DNA from 3 places in the Streptomyces sp. bgisy159 genome. Region 3 is predicted to be linked to each of the others. Evidence: riboswitches for the same ligand, from Rfam matches in the RefSeq annotation. Region 3 holds a riboswitch; each other region holds the start of a gene.

Region 1 (5,700 bases), on a different contig from region 3:
TGGTGTTCCGCCGGGACCCGGGATTCATCTGCGTGGTCAACCTCTCGACCGAGGTCTACCGGCTCCCCGACCACGCATCGGTCCTTCTGGCCAGCGACACCGTGGAGGACGGGCTGCTCTCACCTGACGAGGCGGTCTGGCTCTCGGCGTAGCCGTCCCACCTGCCCGCCTGTCCGCCAGGGCCCGTCCGGTCTTCGCGAGGGAGCCGTCGGCCGCGAGGAGCCGTCCGATCGCGCACGGGGCACACTCACCGAGCCGGGCCCGGTTCGACGATCACCCCGTCGCCGGGGGGCGAAGTCCGCGGCCCCCCGACGGTGGCCACCACGACGCCCACCGCCTCGTGGCCGGGGTGGTAGGGCAGACCGATGAACGGATGGTGTCCGGCGGCGTGGGTGTCGAATCCGGCGATCCCCGGCGTGGCAACGGGGGCGACGATCCGCAGCAGCACCGTGGGCAGTCCCGCACCGTCGACCTCGGCCGCCTCCAGGATCTCCCGGGGCACCTCGGCGAGGAAGGACCGCACCATCCTTACGTGATCGGCACTGCGCCTCTGCCGACCTCCACCATCGTCCCACGCGGGGATGCGCGATGCCCGGCGTCGTCACCGGGCACACGGTGTCCGGCCCGGCGGCCGGGAAACAGGGTTGTCGCGCGTCAGCGCCGTACGCGGGGCATGCCCAGGCCGATCCAGGAGATGATCTCGCGCTGGATCTCGTTGTTGCCGCCGCCGAAGGTGAAGATCACGGCCGAGCGGTAGCCGCGTTCCAGTTCGCCGTGGAGCACGGCGCCGGCCGAGCCCTCCTGGAGGGCGCCGGGTGCGGCGACGACCTCCAGGAGCCAGGCGTAGGCGTCACGGCGCGCCTCGGAGCCGTAGACCTTGACGGCGGATGCCTCCTGGGGGGTGAGGGTGCCGTTCTGGAGGGCGGCGACCATCCGCCAGTTGAGGAGTTTCAGGGCGTCGAGGCGGACGTGGGTCCGGGCCAGCAGGCGGCGCACCCACGGCAGGTCCAGCACCCGGCGGCCGTCGGCGAGTTTGGTCTCCGCGGCCCAGCGCTGCACGTCGTGCAGGGCGCGGATGGCCATGGTGCCGTGCGCGGCGAGGGTGACGCGCTCGTGGTTGAGCTGGTTGGTGATCAGTCGCCAACCCTCGTTCTCGGCGCCGACGCGGCGGGAGACGGGGACGCGGACGTTCTCGTAGTAGCTGGCGGTGGTGTCGTGCGAGGCGAGGGTGTGGATCAGGGTGCAGGAGTAGCCGGGGTCGGTGGTCGGGACCAGCAGCATGGTGATGCCCTTGTGCGGCGGGGCGTCCGGGTCGGTGCGCACCGCCAGCCACACCCAGTCCGCCGTGTCGCCGTTGGTCGTCCAGATCTTCTGCCCGTCGACGACGTACGTGTCGCCGTCGCGCACCGCCCGGGTGCGCAGGGCCGCCAGGTCGGTGCCGGCGCCGGGCTCGCTGTAGCCGATGGCGAAGTCGATCTCGCCGGAGAGGATGCGGGGCAGGAAGTACGCCTTCTGCTCGTCCGTGCCGTACCGCATGATCGTGGGGCCGACGGTGTTGAGCGCCATCAGCGGCAGCGGTACGCCGGCCCGCGCGGCCTCGTCGAAGAAGACGAACTGCTCGACGGGGGTCAGTCCGCGTCCGCCGTACTCCTTCGGCCAGCCGACGCCGAGCCAGCCGTCGGCGCCGAGGCGGCGGATCGTGGTGCGGTAGAAGCGCTTGGCGGCGACCGGGTCGACGTGCCGGGCGTAGGCGTTGTCGGGCACCAACTCGGCGAAGTAGTCGCGCAGTTCGGCGCGGAGCCGGAGTTGCTCGGGGGTGTGGTCGAGGTGCACGGCGCCTCCTGCGGGGCCCAAGGCCGGTCTCCTGACGGCGCCCACCGTAGAACGTGTTGCAGAAATTGGGAATGCCGGGGAGGCGGGAAGGGTGCGGGCACGCGGACGGCCCCCGGCGTGCGCCGGGGGCCGTCCGCTCGGTGCGGGTGGGGGGTTGGGCGTGGTCAGTGGGCGACGGGTGTCGCCCGGGTGACGGATGCCGTCCGTGCGGGCCTGGGCGCGAGCGCCCGTTCCGCCAGCTCCCCGAAGACCAGTCCGAAGGCGGTCCACAGGGTGGCCTGCACGGCGAGGGCCGCGAGGCGGAACTTCCACAGCAGGAGGGCCGGGAAATGGTCCGGCACCTCGTTGAAGGACGGCAGGAAGGCGTAGGCGAGGCCGACGGCGAGGACGAAGAACGCCCCTGCCGCGACCGTCGCGTTCCAGTTCCCGAGGCGTGGCGCCAGACGTCTGCCCAGGATGACGGTCCCGACGGCGAGCAGCACGCTCAGTACCACCATCAGGAAGTACAGCGATGTGCGCCGGCCGATGGTGTCGGCCTCGCCGACCGCCGGCGGGTTGGCGGGGTACTTCAGGAACGGCACCACGTAGACGGCGAGCAGGCCGGCGGCCGCGAGCAGCAGCGCACTCGCGCGCGGCCCGAAGCGTCCGGTCCGGCCGAGCGCGAAGCAGAACGCGAGGGCGGCGATGCCGCCGAACGCGACACCGTAGACGAGGACGCCGGTGGACAGGCCCGCGGTGGACTGCATCGTGCGGCTGACGGGTTCGCCGCCGCCGTGTTCGTGGGGGTGCGCCTCCTCGAAGGCGATGGCCGCGTCGACGTGCGGCTCGCCGAGGAAGTAGGCGACGACGAGGGCGAGCAGGCCCGCGGCGAGACCCGCGAGCATGCCGCGCACCAGGAGGGTGCGCACGGTTGCCGAGTTCATCGGTATGCCGGTTTCCTTCGCGGCCGTCAGTGGCACGGGAAGCCGAGCAGGTGGCGGGCGTCGTGCACCCATTCGTGGACGCCGTCGCCGGACGTCAGCGCGGTGGCGCCCTGCTCGGCGCCGACGAAGTAGAGCAGCACCAGCATCAGGATGCCGAAGAAGACCGCCCAGGGGGCGATCGCCGAGAGCGGCAGCTTGGCGGGTACGGCGGCGGGGGTGGGGGTGACGCTGGGCTGGACAGCGGACTGCGCCATGGCAGGACCTCCTGGGGAACTCGCGTCCCGGCTCGGTGGTGCACAGGACGACGGCGCGGGTCTGACTCATCCGCCTCCGCACGCGCGTGCGACAGCGGACTCACAGTGGCGCGACCGTGCCGGACTTCCACCGGCTTCCGCGTGACCGTCGTCGATATCGCCCGAGACCGTACCGCGAAACCGCAGTTCGGGCCAAGGGCGCGTGGCGTGACGGCGGACGCGCCCCCTTCGCGCGCGACGCAGTGGACGGGCCGCGGCGGCGGCTCCGGGCGGCGAGGAGGGCGAACCGCCGCCGGACCGAGGGCAGATGGTGCGGGCGTACCCGAGGGGGCGGGGCGGGTACCGAGGGGACGTCGGGCCGGCCGGGGCGGTGGCCGGCCGAGGACGGCCGGATCGGGTCTCCGGTCGCAGTGAGGAGGGTCGACGGAAGGCGCAAGTAGGCTTCGCACAGGGTGAGTTGGCGCGCGGGAGGGCGACGGGCTCGACCGGCTCGGCGGGCCGACGCGCGCCGCCGCGACGGTGTCGCGACCCTCTCCGGTACGGCCGAACCGGGGGCCGGTGCGGCGGGCCGACGGGGCGTCGCCGGAGCGGTGGGGTCGTATCGAAGCGGCGTCACGTTCCTGCCCGTTCGGCCTCCCCGGCGAGACGAAGATCACTTCGTCGGCCGGGGTGCCGAGCGCTGTGAGACCGTCGGTCGCCGAGAGAGGTGCTCGGTGAGGAGAGGTGCCCTGTGACGGTCCGGCTGGTCCTGGTGTCACCCGCGCTCAGCGAGGCCCTGCGCGAGGCCCGCTTCGACGACGGCCGCCCCCTGGATCCGGTGGGGCTACGACGGGCGAGGGAGGCGGCGGGCACGCTGCCCGGGGCCGGGCCTGCCTTTGCCTCGCCCACCGTCCGGTGCCGCGAGACGGCCGCCGCGATGGGGCTGGACGCGGTCGAGGATCCGGCACTGGCGGCGCTGGACGCGGGGCGCTGGCGCGGGGAGACCCTCGCGGAGGTGGGGGCGCGTGAGCCGGCGGCGCTGGCCGCCTGGCTGGGCGACCCCGGGGCCGCGCCGCACGGCGGGGAGTCGGTGCGGGCGGTGTGCGACCGGACGGCGGCCTGGCTGGACGCGCTGCCGGAGCGGGTGGGGCGGGCGGTCGCGGTGATCGAACCCGAGCTGGTCCGGGCGGCGGTGGTACGCGCCCTGGGCGCACCGGACGAGGCCTTCTGGCGTGCCGACGTCCCGCCGCTGACGGCGGTGGAACTCAGCGGCCGGGCGGGGCGGTGGAACGTACGGATGGGACGGCCCCTGGCCCCGCTCGACGGGGACACTTAGCGAGCGTGCGCCGTCCTTGCCCCCCACAGGGGCCCCGGACGCCCGCCCGTCAGGAACTAGACCAGCGTGTCCAGGAAGTCGGTGCAGGCGCGGGCGCAGGTGCGGCAGGCTCTGGCGGCCTCCTCGGCGCCCGGTTCCGCGTCGAAGACGTGGGCGCTCTCCAGACAGACGGCGCGGCACCATTCGAGCTGGGCTCGCAGGCCGCTCTCGTCGAGGTGGGTCTGCTCGGCGAGCACCCGGCAGGTCGCGTCGCAGGCCTCGGCGCACATGATCCCCTTGCGTCGGGCGGGCTCGTGCTGTCCGGATCCACTCGGGTCCACGAGGCTCGCACGCGTCGCGCAGACACGCGCACACTCGGTGCACGCCTGCGCACACGCGAAGCGTTCCTCCAGGAACCGGTAGAGCTCCTGTTGGGAAGGCGACGTAGTCACGGCGCACGGGTAGCCCCGCGCCCCCGCGCCAAACCCCCGGTTCCCTCCCCCGGTACGGCCCGCACGGGCGCGGCGACGGTCGGTGAGGGTGCACCACGGCGTGGTTCGCGTCCGGTTGCAGGGGTATTCGCCTGATATGAGTAGCGCATCCATGCAGATGGCCGCCACCAGCGGCCTGCTCAGCCTGGCGCTGTTCGCGGTCGGCGTGGCCCTGCTGGCCATGCTGGGCGGCGCCTTCTGGCTGGGCTCGCGAATCAAGCTGCGGGAGCCGCCGTGCCCGCGCCCCGAGGAACAGCCGCACGTGCCCCCGGGCGGCCCGGTGCACGAGATCCGGGAGAGCCGGGAGCCCGAGGACGTGCCCCCTACTCCCGAGGGCGGTCGTCCACTGACGCCCTACGAACTGTCCAACATGAGGACCCGGCCCGGCACGTCGACGAAACGGCCGCGCTGGAGCAAGGGCTCCAGCGGTTCGTTCGGCGGCGGCGGCCTCGGCGCGCACTGAGCCGCGCGCCCGGCCCCGCGGCCGGTACCCCTCGCCCACCCCGCGGAACGGAAGTGAGATGCATGGCCGGCCCCGGCCGCAGCAGCCTGCCACTGCCCGACTACGACCATCTGCCGATCGGCGGCCTGGAGAGCCGGGTGCGCTCCCTGTCCGCCGGCGAGGTGGAGGAACTCCTCGCGTACGAGCGGACGCACGCCGACCGGCTTCCGATCACCGAGGTGCTGACGTCCCGGCTGGAGCGGTCGGACGCGGGTGCCGAGCCGACGTCCGGCGATCCGGGCGCCCTGCGTCCCGAGCAGTACGAGCGGCGGACCGGCTCCCCGGTGTCGCCGGCGACCTCTCCGCAGCCCTTCAGCCCACCGCCGCACGGCACCCCGGACCAGCGGGGCAAGCCCAAGGGCGACCGCGTCTGAGGTGAGACCCTCCGCCCGGCGCGCCCGTG
Region 2 (5,700 bases), on a different contig from region 3:
AGGGTGTCGACGAAGGCGGTGTTGCCGCTCAGTTCGTGGGCCCGGTAGAACAGCACGCCGACCGTCGGCCGGCCCGGCACGCGCGCGCGGTTCCCGTGCGGCCCGTACTCGGGCATCCTGCGCGGCCCGTCGAAGCCCTCGCCGGTCAGCAGCACGGTGTCGGACAGGAACCGGGCCAGCTCGGCCAGGTTGTCCGGCCCGCCCTCGACGAGGTACTTCAGCGCCTCGGCGACGACACCGGCCGGTACCGTCGACTCGGCCATCAGCTCGGCGTCCGGCACGGCCTCGCCGCCCAGCAGCACGGTCGGGATCCCGGACGCCCGGAGCGCGGCGAGCCCGTCCTCCCAGGCGCGCTTGCCGCCCAGCAGCCGTACGACGGCGATGTCGCAGCCCTCGACGAGCGCGGGGAGTTCCTCGGCGACGTCCACCCGGGTCGGGTTGCCGATCCGGTAGTCGGCGTCACCGGCGGCCCGGGCCGCCAGCAGATCGGTGTCGGCGGTCGACAACAACAACACTGTGCTCATGCGGGCGCTCCCGGTGGAATGAAAGGCAGTCCTTGCGGCGCGCCCGACTCGATGAGCCGCCACAGCGCGTCCGTGTCCGCGTGCTGTTCGATCAGGTCGCCGAGCCGGTCGAGCTGCTCCTCGCGCAGCGCGGCGAAGGAGGTGTCGGGGGCGGGCACGAAGCGGCGGCCCGCGGCGGCGGCCACCTCGCGCAGGAAGGCCCGCCGGAAGCCGTCCGACTCCAGTGAGCCGTGCCAGTGCGTGCCCCAGGTGTGGCCGACCCGGCAGCCGTCGAGGAAGGGCTCGCCCCCCACGACGTCGGCGACCCCGTGGTGGATCTCGTACCCCTCGACGGGCTCGCCGAGGGCCCGGCCCGCCGGCCGGGTGAGGGTCTTCTCGCGGGCGAACCGCACCCGCACGGGCAGGATGCCGAGGCCGTCGACGTGCCCTGTACGGCTCTCGACGTCGTCCTCGATGTGCTCGCCGAGGATCTGGAAGCCGCCGCAGACACCGAGCACCGGCCTGCCCTCGGCGGCCCGGCGCACGAGGGCCTCCGCGAGGCCCCGCGCGCGCAGCCACTCCAGGGCCCTGACCGTGCCCCGGGTTCCCGGGACGACGACGAGATCGGCGTCGGCCAGTTCCTCGGGCCGGTCCACGAACCGCACCACGACACCGGGTTCGGCGGCCAGGGCGTCGACGTCGGTGAAGTTGGACATGAGCGGGATCGCGCAGACGGCGACCCGCAGGACGTCCTCGCCGACGGGCGGGGCGACGTCCGACTCCCGCACGCTTCCCCGCAGGGAGACCCGCAGCCCGTCCTCCTCGTCGATCCCGAGCCCGTGCCGGAAGGGCAGCACGCCGTACGTCCGCCGCCCGGTGAGCCCGTGCAGCATGTCGAGGCCGGGTTCGAGCAGCGAGACGTCCCCGCGGAACTTGTTGACGAGGAACCCGGCGACCAGCTCCTGGTCCTCCGGCGACAGCAGGGCGACGGTCCCGAAGAAGGAGGCGAAGACACCGCCGCGGTCGATGTCGCCCACGACGAGCACGGGCAGCCGCGCACGGCGCGCGACGCCCATGTTGACGATGTCGGTCCGCCGCAGATTGATCTCGGCGGGAGAACCGGCCCCCTCACAGATCACCGCGTCATACGTGCCCCGCAACTCGGCGAGACAGTCGAGCACGGTCCCCAGCAGCTGCTGCTGCCGCCCGCCGTGGTAGCCGCGCGCACTGAGCTCACCCACCGGCTTGCCCATCAGCACGACCTGACTGCTCTGCTCGCCCCCCGGCTTCAGCAGCACCGGGTTCATGAGCGCGGTCGGCTCCACCCGGCAGGCCTGCGCCTGCATGGCCTGTGCCCGCCCGATCTCGGCGCCCTCGCGCGTCACGAACGAGTTCAGCGACATGTTCTGCGCCTTGAACGGCGCCACCTTCACGCCCTGGCGCGCCAGCCAGCGGCAGATCCCGGCGGTGACGACGCTCTTGCCGGCGTCGGAGGTGGTGCCGGCGACGAGGAGACCCCCGCTCATGACGTACGCCCCTTCGTGAGAGCCCGGACGGCGAGTCGCCCGGCGACCCCGGCGCCGAGCGCGAGCCAGCCGACCCGCCGGGAGAGCCGTACCGCCCGGTCGATGTCGGTCACGGCGACGGCCCGGCCGGCCGCGCCGTTGAGGACGGGCCGGTGCTCGACCCGGCCGCCGTAGGAGAGGGTGCCGCCGAGCCGCACCCCGAGAGCGCCCGCGAAGGACGACTCCACCGGGCCGGCGTTGGGGCTGGGGTGGCGGCCGGCGTCGGCCCGCCAGGCCCGGACGGCGCCGCGCGGGTCGGGCCCGGCGACCGCGGCGAGCACGGCGGTCAGCCGGGCGCCGGGCCAGCCCGCGAGGTCGTCGAGGCGGGCGGAGGCCCAGCCGTAGCGCCGGTAGCGGGGCGACTTGTGGCCGACCATGGCGTCGAGGGTGTTGACGGCGCGGAAGCCGACCAGCCCCGGTACCCCGGCGAGGGCGCCCCACACCAGGGCGCCGACGACGGCGTCGGAGGTGTTCTCGGCGACCGACTCGACGACGGCCCGGGCGATTCCGTCGGCGTCCAGCGCCTGCGGGTCGCGGCCGCACAGGTGCGGCAGCCGGGCGCGGGCCGCGGCCACGTCGCCGGCCGCGAGGGCGTCCCCGACGGCCCGGGCCTCCCGGGCCAGCGAGGTGCCGCCGACGACGGCCCAGGTGGCCATGCCGGTCAGGGCGACGGAGGCGGTGGGGGAGCGGCGTACGGCACGGGCGACCGCGGCGCCCACGGCGACGGTGCCGCCCACGCACACGGCGGTGTGCAGGGCGCCCCGGCCCCGGTGGTCGCGCCACAGGACCCGCTCCACGGCGGTGGCGGCCCGGCCGAACGCGGCGACCGGATGGCCCCGGCGAGGATCGCCGAGCAGGAGGTCACCGAGGAGGCCGGCGGCGGCGCCGTACGCGAAGACGCGATCGGCCCGCATGGGCTCAGCCGGCCGTGGGGTCGGGCAGGGCTCCGGTACTGACGCTCGATCGGCAACCGCGCATGGCGATACGTGTCCTCACTCAGGGTGTCCACGCCCTGGTTCGACGAGACCGACGGTGAGAGTTCCTGGCTCCCGGGGGGTTCTACCCCGGTGACAGTGGCGGGACCGCGCCGGATTCGCACCGGCTTCCTCTTCTGCCGCCGTACTTGGCTCGGGCAGTCCACCACGGGTCCGGAAGGGCCGTCAACTTGCCGTTGACCTGCGGTGGGGGAGTGTGCAGAAGCCCACACCGGCGCATGGCGCGCTCCGGGGCGCGGACATGACCGCGCCCCGCCCGCGACCGCCGGTGAGGGCGGGGCGGACAGGGCGGGTGGGGTGTCGCGTGCCGGTGTGGCGTGTGGCCGGCTCAGACCACGGCCGGGCTGATCAGACCACGATCGGGGCGGATCGGGCGGATCGGGCGGATCAGGCCACGATCAGGCTGATGCCGTAGGCCACCGCCCCGGCGCACGCCGCGAAGCAGGCGTAGGCGCCGGTGGTCGCGAGGACCGCGGATCCGCCGTCGGACTGGGCGCGCTCGCGGCGCGAGAGGCCCATGATGCCGAGGGTGAACAGGGTGACGAGGCCGACGGTGACGGCGAGGCTGACGCCGAAGACGGAGCCCAGGGCTTCCCAGTCGATCTTCATGTGATGGTTCCTTGGTTACCGGGTGGGCGGCGCTCAGACCGCGGCGGCGGGAGGCGTGGCCGGGTCGGCGGCGGTGGCCACCGGGGCCGGGGCCGCGATGACGGCCGAGAGGTCGTCGGCGGCCGGGGAGCCCGCCGGGGGCGGGGTGACGGCGGCGATGGCGGTGGTGACCACGCCGGCCGGCTCCTCGGTCTCGTTGACGTTGGTGTGGTCGACGACCTCGCGCCGGGAGGCCTTCCAGATGGCGGCGCTGGAGGCCACCAGGAAGACCGCGACGAGGGCCGTGCCCCAGTCGCCGAGCCCCGTGACGTACTCGGCGAGCGCGCCGACCAGCGCGGCGGCCGGCAGCGTCAGGCCCCAGGCGACGAACATGCGGGTGGCGGTCGACCAGCGGACGACCCCGCCCTTGCGGCCGAGGCCGGCGCCCATCACGGAACCGGAGACGACATGCGTGGTGGACAGCGAGAAGCCCAGGTGGGAGGAGGCCAGGATGGCCGTGGCCGCGCTGGTCTGGGCGGCGAAGCCCTGCTGCGGCTGCAGGTCGGTCAGGCCCTTGCCCATGGTGCGGATGATGCGCCAGCCGCCGATGTAGGTGCCGAGCGCGATGGCCAGGCCCGCGGAGAGGATGACCCAGACGGGCGGGTCCGAGTCGGGGGCGATGGTGCCGCCGGCCACCAGGGCCAGGGTGATGATGCCCATCGTCTTCTGCGCGTCGTTGGTGCCGTGGGCCAGCGAGACCAGGCCCGCGGAGGCGACCTGACCGGCCCGGTAGCCCTTGGCGGACGCCTTCTCGTCGGCCTTCTTGCCGAGGGCGTACGACATCCGGGTCGCCAGCAGCGCGGCGAGACCGGCGACCACGGGGGCCGCGACGGCCGGGATCAGCACCTTGGTGACGAGCACGTCGCCGTGGACCGCGCCGAAACCGGCGGAGGCGACGGCGGCGCCGATCAGGCCGCCCATGAGGGCGTGGGAGGAACTGGAGGGGAGCCCCACCAGCCAGGTCAGCAGGTTCCAGAGGATCGCGCCGACCAGGGCGGCGAAGATGACCTCGGGACGGATGCCCGTCTCGTCGACGAGACCTTTGGAGATCGTGTTGGCGACCTCCACGGAGAGGAAAGCGCCCACCAGGTTGAGCACGGCGGACATGGCCACCGCGACCTTGGGCTTGAGCGCACCGGTCGAGATGGTCGTGGCCATCGCGTTGGCGGTGTCGTGAAAACCGTTCGTGAAATCGAACGCGAGTGCGGTTACCACCACAATCGCGAGGATCAGCGAGAAGTTTTCCATTTACCCAGGCAATCGTTCGAAGTCATTGGCTGTTGGACCGTAGGCAACCTGGGTGAACGGAAGGTGAACTGGAACGGGCGCACGGGTGTCGGATGGGCTTCCGAGGGTTCCGGATCCCGCCCCGGGTGCTCGACCCGGCCCCCGGGCCGGTCCGGAGGCTGGCAGGATCGCCGTATGGCAGAGCGCAGAGGTGATGAGCGGGCGCGGGCCGGCGCGGCGGAGGCACGCGCGTGGGACGCGCTGGTCGCGGCCGCCCGCCGCACCGTCGCCGACGGGCTGGTCGTCGGCACGTCCGGCAACGTCTCGGTACGCGTCGGGGACACCGTACTCGTCACCCCCTCGGGGGTGCCGTACGACCGGCTGGGCCCGGAGGACATCACCGGGGTCGACCTCGACGGCCGGCAGGTCCTCGGCGCCCTCGTCCCCACCAGCGAACTGCCCATGCACCTCGCCGTCTACCGGAGCACCGGGGCCGGGGCCGTCGTGCACACCCACGCCGTGCACGCGACCGCCGTCTCCACGCTCCTGCCGGAACTGCCCGTCGTCCACTACATGACGGCCGCGCTCGGCGGCCCCGTCCGGGTCGCCCCCTACGCGACCTACGGCAGCGAGGAACTGGCCGGCAACATGCTGCGCGCCCTCGACGGCCGCACCGGCTGCCTCCTGCAGAACCACGGCACCGTCACCTACGGTGCCACCCTGGACCAGGCCTACGACCGCACCGCCCAGCTGGAGTGGATG
Region 3 (5,700 bases):
CCCGGGCACCCCGGTGCCGCCCGAGCGGACCCTGGCCGCGGAGTTCGACACCTCGCGCACCACCGTCCGCCAGGCGCTGCAGGAACTGGTCGTCGAGGGCCGGCTGGAGCGGATCCAGGGCAAGGGCACCTTCGTCGCCAAGCCGAAGGTCTCCCAGGCCCTGCAGCTCACCTCCTACACCGAGGACATGCGCGCCCAGGGGCTGGAGCCCACCTCCCAGCTGCTGGACATCGGGTACATCACCGCCGACGACCGGCTGGCCGGCCTGCTGGACATCGCCACCGGCGGCCGGGTGCTGCGCATCGAGCGGCTGCGCATGGCCAACGGCGAGCCGATGGCCATCGAGACCACCCACCTGTCCGCCAAGCGGTTCCCCGCCCTGCGCCGGTCACTGGTCAAGTACACCTCCCTGTACACCGCCCTCGCCGAGGTCTACGACGTCCACCTCGCCGAGGCCGAGGAGACCATCGAGACCTCGCTGGCGACACCGCGCGAGGCGGGACTGCTGGGCACCGACGTCGGCCTGCCGATGCTCATGCTCTCCCGTCACTCCCTCGACCGGCAGGGCGCTCCCGTGGAGTGGGTGCGGTCCGTCTACCGGGGCGACCGGTACAAGTTCGTGGCACGTCTGAGGCGCCCGGCGGAGTGACCCGGGGCCACCCGGCGGGGGTGGCACCCCCCTCGCGGGGAAATGACAGAACAATATGCGGACCGGGTCTTCCGCTCGGCTTTATCCGTCACCTACATTGCCTGCTCGTTGATCAGGTGATCTGCAAGGGGACGGAGTCGCCAGATGTCACAAGCCCCGGACACACCGACCAGAGAGCCGATGGTGACGCCGTCACGCGTCGTCATCGCCCTCTGCCTGCTCGCGCCCTTCGTGGCGATGCTGTGGGTCGGTTCGTACGCCAAGGCGGACCCGGAGTTCGCCGGGATCCCGTTCTTCTACTGGTACCAGATGCTGTGGGTGCTGATCTCCACCGCGCTCACCCTGGTGGCCTACCGGCTCTGGCAGCGTGACCAGCGTGCCCGTGCCGCCGCGAAGGGGGGTGCGGACGCGTGAACGACGGTGTGAACGGCGTGGCGCTCGCCGTCTTCATCTTCTTCTTCCTGGCCGTCACCGTCATGGGCTTCCTGGCCGCGCGCTGGCGCAAGGCCGAGAACGAGCACAGCCTCGACGAATGGGGCCTGGGCGGGCGGTCGTTCGGCACCTGGGTCACCTGGTTCCTGCTCGGCGGCGACCTCTACACGGCGTACACCTTCGTCGCCGTACCCGCGGCGATCTACGCGGCGGGCGCGGCCGGCTTCTTCGCCGTTCCGTACACGATCCTCGTCTACCCGCTGATCTTCACCTTCCTGCCCCGGCTGTGGTCGGTGTCCCACAAGCACGGCTATGTGACGACCTCGGACTTCGTGCGCGGCCGGTACGGCTCCAAGGGCCTGTCGCTGGCGGTGGCCGTCACCGGCATCCTGGCCACCATGCCGTACATCGCGCTGCAACTGGTCGGCATCCAGGCGGTGCTGGACGTGATGGGCGTCGGGGGCGGCGAGGACACCAACTGGTTCGTGAAGGACCTGCCGCTGTTCATCGCCTTCGGCGTGCTGGCCGCGTACACCTACTCGTCCGGCCTGCGCGCGCCCGCGCTGATCGCCTTCGTCAAGGACACCCTGATCTACATCGTCATCGCCGTGGCGATCATCTACATCCCGATCAAGCTGGGCGGCTTCGACGACATCTTCGCCTCGGCGGGCGAGAAGTTCGCCACGGCCGGGAAGGGCGGCCTGATCCCGCCCGAGGCCGGCCACTGGGGGTACGCGACGCTGGCGCTGGGCTCCGCGCTCGCCCTGTTCATGTACCCGCACTCGATCACCGCGACGCTGTCCTCCCGCAGCCGTGAGGTGATCCGCCGCAACACCACGATCCTGCCGCTGTACTCGCTGATGCTCGGCCTGCTCGCGCTGCTCGGCTTCATGGCGATCGCGGCCGGGGTCAAGGTCGCCAACGGCCAGCTGGCGATCCCCCAGCTGTTCGAGAACATGTTCCCGGCCTGGTTCGCGGGCGTGGCCTTCGCGGCCATCGGCATCGGCGCCCTGGTCCCCGCGGCCATCATGTCGATCGCGGCGGCGAACCTCTTCACCCGCAACATCTACAAGGACTTCATCAAGCCGGACGCCACCGCCGCCGAGGAGACCAGGGTCTCCAAGCTGGTCTCGCTGCTGGTGAAGGTGGGCGCCCTGGTCTTCGTCCTCACCATGGACAAGACGGTCGCCATCAACTTCCAGCTGCTGGGCGGCATCTGGATCCTGCAGACCTTCCCGGCCCTCGTCGGCGGCCTGTTCACCCGCTGGTTCCACCGCTGGGCCCTGCTGGCCGGCTGGGCGGTCGGCATGGTCTACGGCACCCTCGCGGCCTACGGCGTCTCCTCTCCGACCCAGGCCCACTTCGCCGGCTCCTCCAAGGAGATCCCCGGTATCGAGGAGGTCGGCTACATCGGCCTCACGGCCTTCGTCCTCAACGTGGCGGTGACGGTCGTCCTCACCTTCGTCCTGAAGGCCGTCAACGCCCCCGACGGCGTGGACGAGACCCGCCCCGAGGACTACACGGCCGACGCCGGCGACCCGGGCGTGCAGACGGAGCTGCCGGTGGCCACGGGGCACTGACGCCCGCCCCCCGAGGGGCGCGCCGCCGGATCGGGCGCCCGGCACCGTCGGCGCGCGCCGCGCGCCGCATGACCGGTCTCCCGCACGCACCCCGCGGCGGGCCACCGAGAGCACACCGCTCGGTGTCCCGCCGCGTCCGCTCGGTGGTCCACCGCATCCGCTCGGTGGCCGCATCCGCTCGGTGGCCGCGTCCGCTCGGCGTGCGCCCCGAAGCGGGCGCGAAGCGCGGCGCGACCGGCCGGCAGCACCCCTCCCCCGAAATCCGGCGGCCACCGTCGGACCGGTCCGGCACACTCGGCCCCATGGACATCGTCATCCGCCCCGTCACGCCCGCCGAGTACGACACCCTCGCCGAGATCACCGCGCAGGCCTACCTCCAGGACGGGCTCCTCGACTACGGCGAGGAGGACGAGTATCTGCCGGTGCTGAAGGATGTCGCCGCGCGGGCGGCCGCCGCCGAGGTGCTGGTGGCCGTGGACGGCGACCGGCTCCTCGGCGGCGTCACCTTCGTCGCCGGACCCGGTCCGGTCGCCGACATCGCGCGACCCGGTGAGGCCGAGATCCGTGCGCTCGCGGTCGCGCACGCGGCGCGCGGCCGGGGCGCCGGCGAGGCACTCGTGCGGGCCTGCCTGGAGCGGGCGCGGGCCACGGAGGGCTGCACGGCCGTCGTTCTGTCCAGCCAGCGCAGCATGCACACCGCACACCGGATCTACGAACGTCTCGGCTTCGTCCGCACACCCGAGCGGGACTGGAACCCGGTGCCGCACCTGGACGACCTCACTCTCCTCACCTACGAGTTGACCCTCTGAAACCGCCCCGCCACAACATCTGGGGGTGGCGTGACAGGCGAGCACAAGATGTATGCTCATGCTCGCTGTCGCCGCAGGGGAATCCGGTGTGAATCCGGAACTGTCCCGCAACGGTGTACTTGTGCACGTCCTCTCCCCGGAACCGCCGTTCCCGGGCGTCGCCGTGCCCAGGAGTCAGTCCGAGGACCTGCCGACAGCGCGCCCGGCCGCCCGGCCGGGATGCCTGACGTCCGGGCCTCGTGGAATGGGCCGGTGGGCGCGACGCCGCGTGCGCTCGTGCGCCGCCGCCTGCCCCCGCGCGAGGCCCCCGTGCCAGCGAGGGAGAGCCCCACGTGACCATCGCGCCAGCAGACCCGGCCTCAGCCGTCCCGACCGCAGAGGACGCCCCCGGGACCGCCTTGCTGCGGTCCCTCACCGAGCTGACCGCCGACCTGCCCGACGCCGACCCCGGCCGGGTCGCCGCCGCCGCGCTGCGCGGCCGGTCGGCGCGCGCCGACGAGGCGGAGCTGCGCGAGCTGGCCACGGAGGCGGCGGCCGGCCTGATCTCCGAGGACCCCGCGTACTCGCGGCTGGCCGCCCGGCTGCTCACCCTCACCATCCGCGCCGAGGCCGCCTCCCAGGGCGTGACCACGTTCACCGAGTCGATCGCCGTCGGTCACCGCGAGGGCCTGATCGCCGACCGCACCGCCGAGTTCGCCCGGCTGCACGCCGAGCGGCTGGACGCGCTGGTCGACACCGGCGCCGACGACCGCTTCGGCTACTTCGGCCTGCGCACCCTGTACAGCCGCTACCTGCTGCGCCACCCCCTCACCCGCAAGGTCGTCGAGACGCCCCAGCACTTCCTGCTGCGGGTCGCCGGCGGCCTCGCCGAGGACGCGGCGTTCGCTCCGGGGGCGGGTGACCGGGCCGTGGACGAGGTCGCCGCGCTCTACGGCCTGATGAGCCGCCTGGACTACCTGCCGTCCTCGCCGACCCTGTTCAACTCCGGCACCCGGCACCCCCAGATGTCGTCCTGCTACCTCCTCGACTCCCCGCTGGACGAGCTGGACTCCATCTACGACCGCTACCACCAGGTGGCCCGCCTGTCGAAGCACGCCGGCGGGATCGGTCTGTCGTACTCCCGCATCCGCAGCCGGGGTTCGCTGATCCGCGGCACCAACGGTCACTCCAACGGCATCGTGCCGTTCCTGAAGACCCTCGACGCATCGGTCGCCGCGGTGAACCAGGGCGGCCGGCGCAAGGGCGCTGCCGCGGTCTACCTGGAGACCTGGCACTCCGACATCGAGGAGTTCCTGGAGCTGCGCGACAACACCGGTGAGGACGCCCGCCGTACGCACAACCTGAACCTCGCGCACTGGGTGCCGGACGAGTTCATGCGCCGGGTCGCCGCCGACGAGCAGTGGTCGCTGTTCTCCCCCGCCGACGTGCCCGAACTGGTGGACCTGTGGGGTGAGGAGTTCGACGCGTCGTACCGCAAGGCGGAAGCGGCCGGTCTGGCCCGCCGGACCATCCCGGCCCGCGACCTGTACGGCCGGATGATGCGCACCCTCGCGCAGACCGGCAACGGCTGGATGACCTTCAAGGACGCCGCCAACCGCACCGCCAACCAGACCGCCCTGCCGGGGCACGTGGTCCACTCCTCCAACCTCTGCACGGAGATCCTGGAGGTCACCGACGACGGCGAGACGGCGGTGTGCAACCTGGGGTCGGTCAACCTCGGCGCGTTCGCCGACCCGGCGACCGGTGGCCTCGACTGGGAGCGGCTGGACGAGACGGTCCGCACGGCCGTCACGTTCCTCGACCGGGTCGTCGACATCAACTTCTACCCGACCGAGCAGGCGGGCCGCTCCAACGCCCGGTGGCGGCCGGTGGGTCTGGGCGCGATGGGCCTGCAGGACGTCTTCTTCAAGCTGCGGCTGCCCTTCGACTCCCCGGAGGCGAAGGCCCTGTCGACCCGCATCGCCGAGCGCGTCATGCTCGCCGCGTACGAGGCGTCCGCCGACCTGGCCGAGCGCGGCGGCCCGCTGCCGGCCTGGGAGAAGACCCGTACCGCGCAGGGCGTGCTGCACCCCGACCACTACGGGGTGGAGCTGACCTGGCCGGAGCGCTGGGCGGCGCTGCGTGAGCGGATCGCGGCGGTCGGCCTGCGCAACAGCCTCCTCCTGGCCATCGCGCCGACGGCCACCATCGCCTCCATCGCCGGCGTGTACGAGTGCATCGAGCCGCAGGT

Evidence for each region. Region 3 has a riboswitch for cobalamin ahead of AC3ET3_RS16190 (ribonucleoside-diphosphate reductase subunit alpha). Riboswitches for the same ligand answer to the same signal wherever they lie in the genome.
Region 1: linked by a shared signal. The riboswitch ahead of AC3ET3_RS08765 (CbtB domain-containing protein) and the one ahead of AC3ET3_RS16190 (ribonucleoside-diphosphate reductase subunit alpha) in region 3 are both predicted to bind cobalamin.
Region 2: linked by a shared signal. The riboswitch ahead of AC3ET3_RS27395 (cobalamin biosynthesis protein) and the one ahead of AC3ET3_RS16190 (ribonucleoside-diphosphate reductase subunit alpha) in region 3 are both predicted to bind cobalamin.

Annotation. Positions count from the first base shown of each region.
Region 1 covers NZ_JBYIQX010000006.1:108,061-113,760, forward strand. Annotated here, with positions in the region: gene AC3ET3_RS08740 (glycoside hydrolase family 13 protein) at 1-152, shown strand, start outside; gene AC3ET3_RS08745 (alcohol dehydrogenase catalytic domain-containing protein) at 248-409, opposite strand; partial or broken gene AC3ET3_RS08750 (carbohydrate ABC transporter permease) at 404-532, opposite strand; gene AC3ET3_RS08755 (acyl-CoA dehydrogenase family protein) at 655-1,833, opposite strand; gene AC3ET3_RS08760 (CbtA family protein) at 1,998-2,756, opposite strand; gene AC3ET3_RS08765 (CbtB domain-containing protein) at 2,783-3,010, opposite strand; cobalamin riboswitch at 3,046-3,202, opposite strand; gene AC3ET3_RS08770 (histidine phosphatase family protein) at 3,741-4,325, shown strand; gene AC3ET3_RS08775 (four-helix bundle copper-binding protein) at 4,382-4,756, opposite strand; gene AC3ET3_RS08780 (DUF6479 family protein) at 4,893-5,258, shown strand; gene AC3ET3_RS08785 (DUF8129 domain-containing protein) at 5,321-5,671, shown strand.
Region 2 covers NZ_JBYIQX010000036.1:13,975-19,674, reverse strand. Annotated here, with positions in the region: gene cobN (cobaltochelatase subunit CobN) at 1-524, opposite strand, end outside; gene AC3ET3_RS27400 (cobyric acid synthase) at 521-2,029, opposite strand; gene AC3ET3_RS27395 (cobalamin biosynthesis protein) at 2,026-2,982, opposite strand; cobalamin riboswitch at 3,086-3,225, opposite strand; gene AC3ET3_RS27390 (hypothetical protein) at 3,451-3,672, opposite strand; gene AC3ET3_RS27385 (inorganic phosphate transporter) at 3,706-4,959, opposite strand; gene AC3ET3_RS27380 (class II aldolase/adducin family protein) at 5,134-5,700, shown strand, end outside.
Region 3 covers NZ_JBYIQX010000014.1:68,455-74,154, reverse strand. Annotated here, with positions in the region: gene AC3ET3_RS16210 (GntR family transcriptional regulator) at 1-649, shown strand, start outside; gene AC3ET3_RS16205 (DUF3311 domain-containing protein) at 794-1,063, shown strand; gene mctP (monocarboxylate uptake permease MctP) at 1,060-2,661, shown strand; gene AC3ET3_RS16195 (GNAT family N-acetyltransferase) at 2,964-3,470, shown strand; cobalamin riboswitch at 3,523-3,679, shown strand; gene AC3ET3_RS16190 (ribonucleoside-diphosphate reductase subunit alpha) at 3,803-5,700, shown strand, end outside.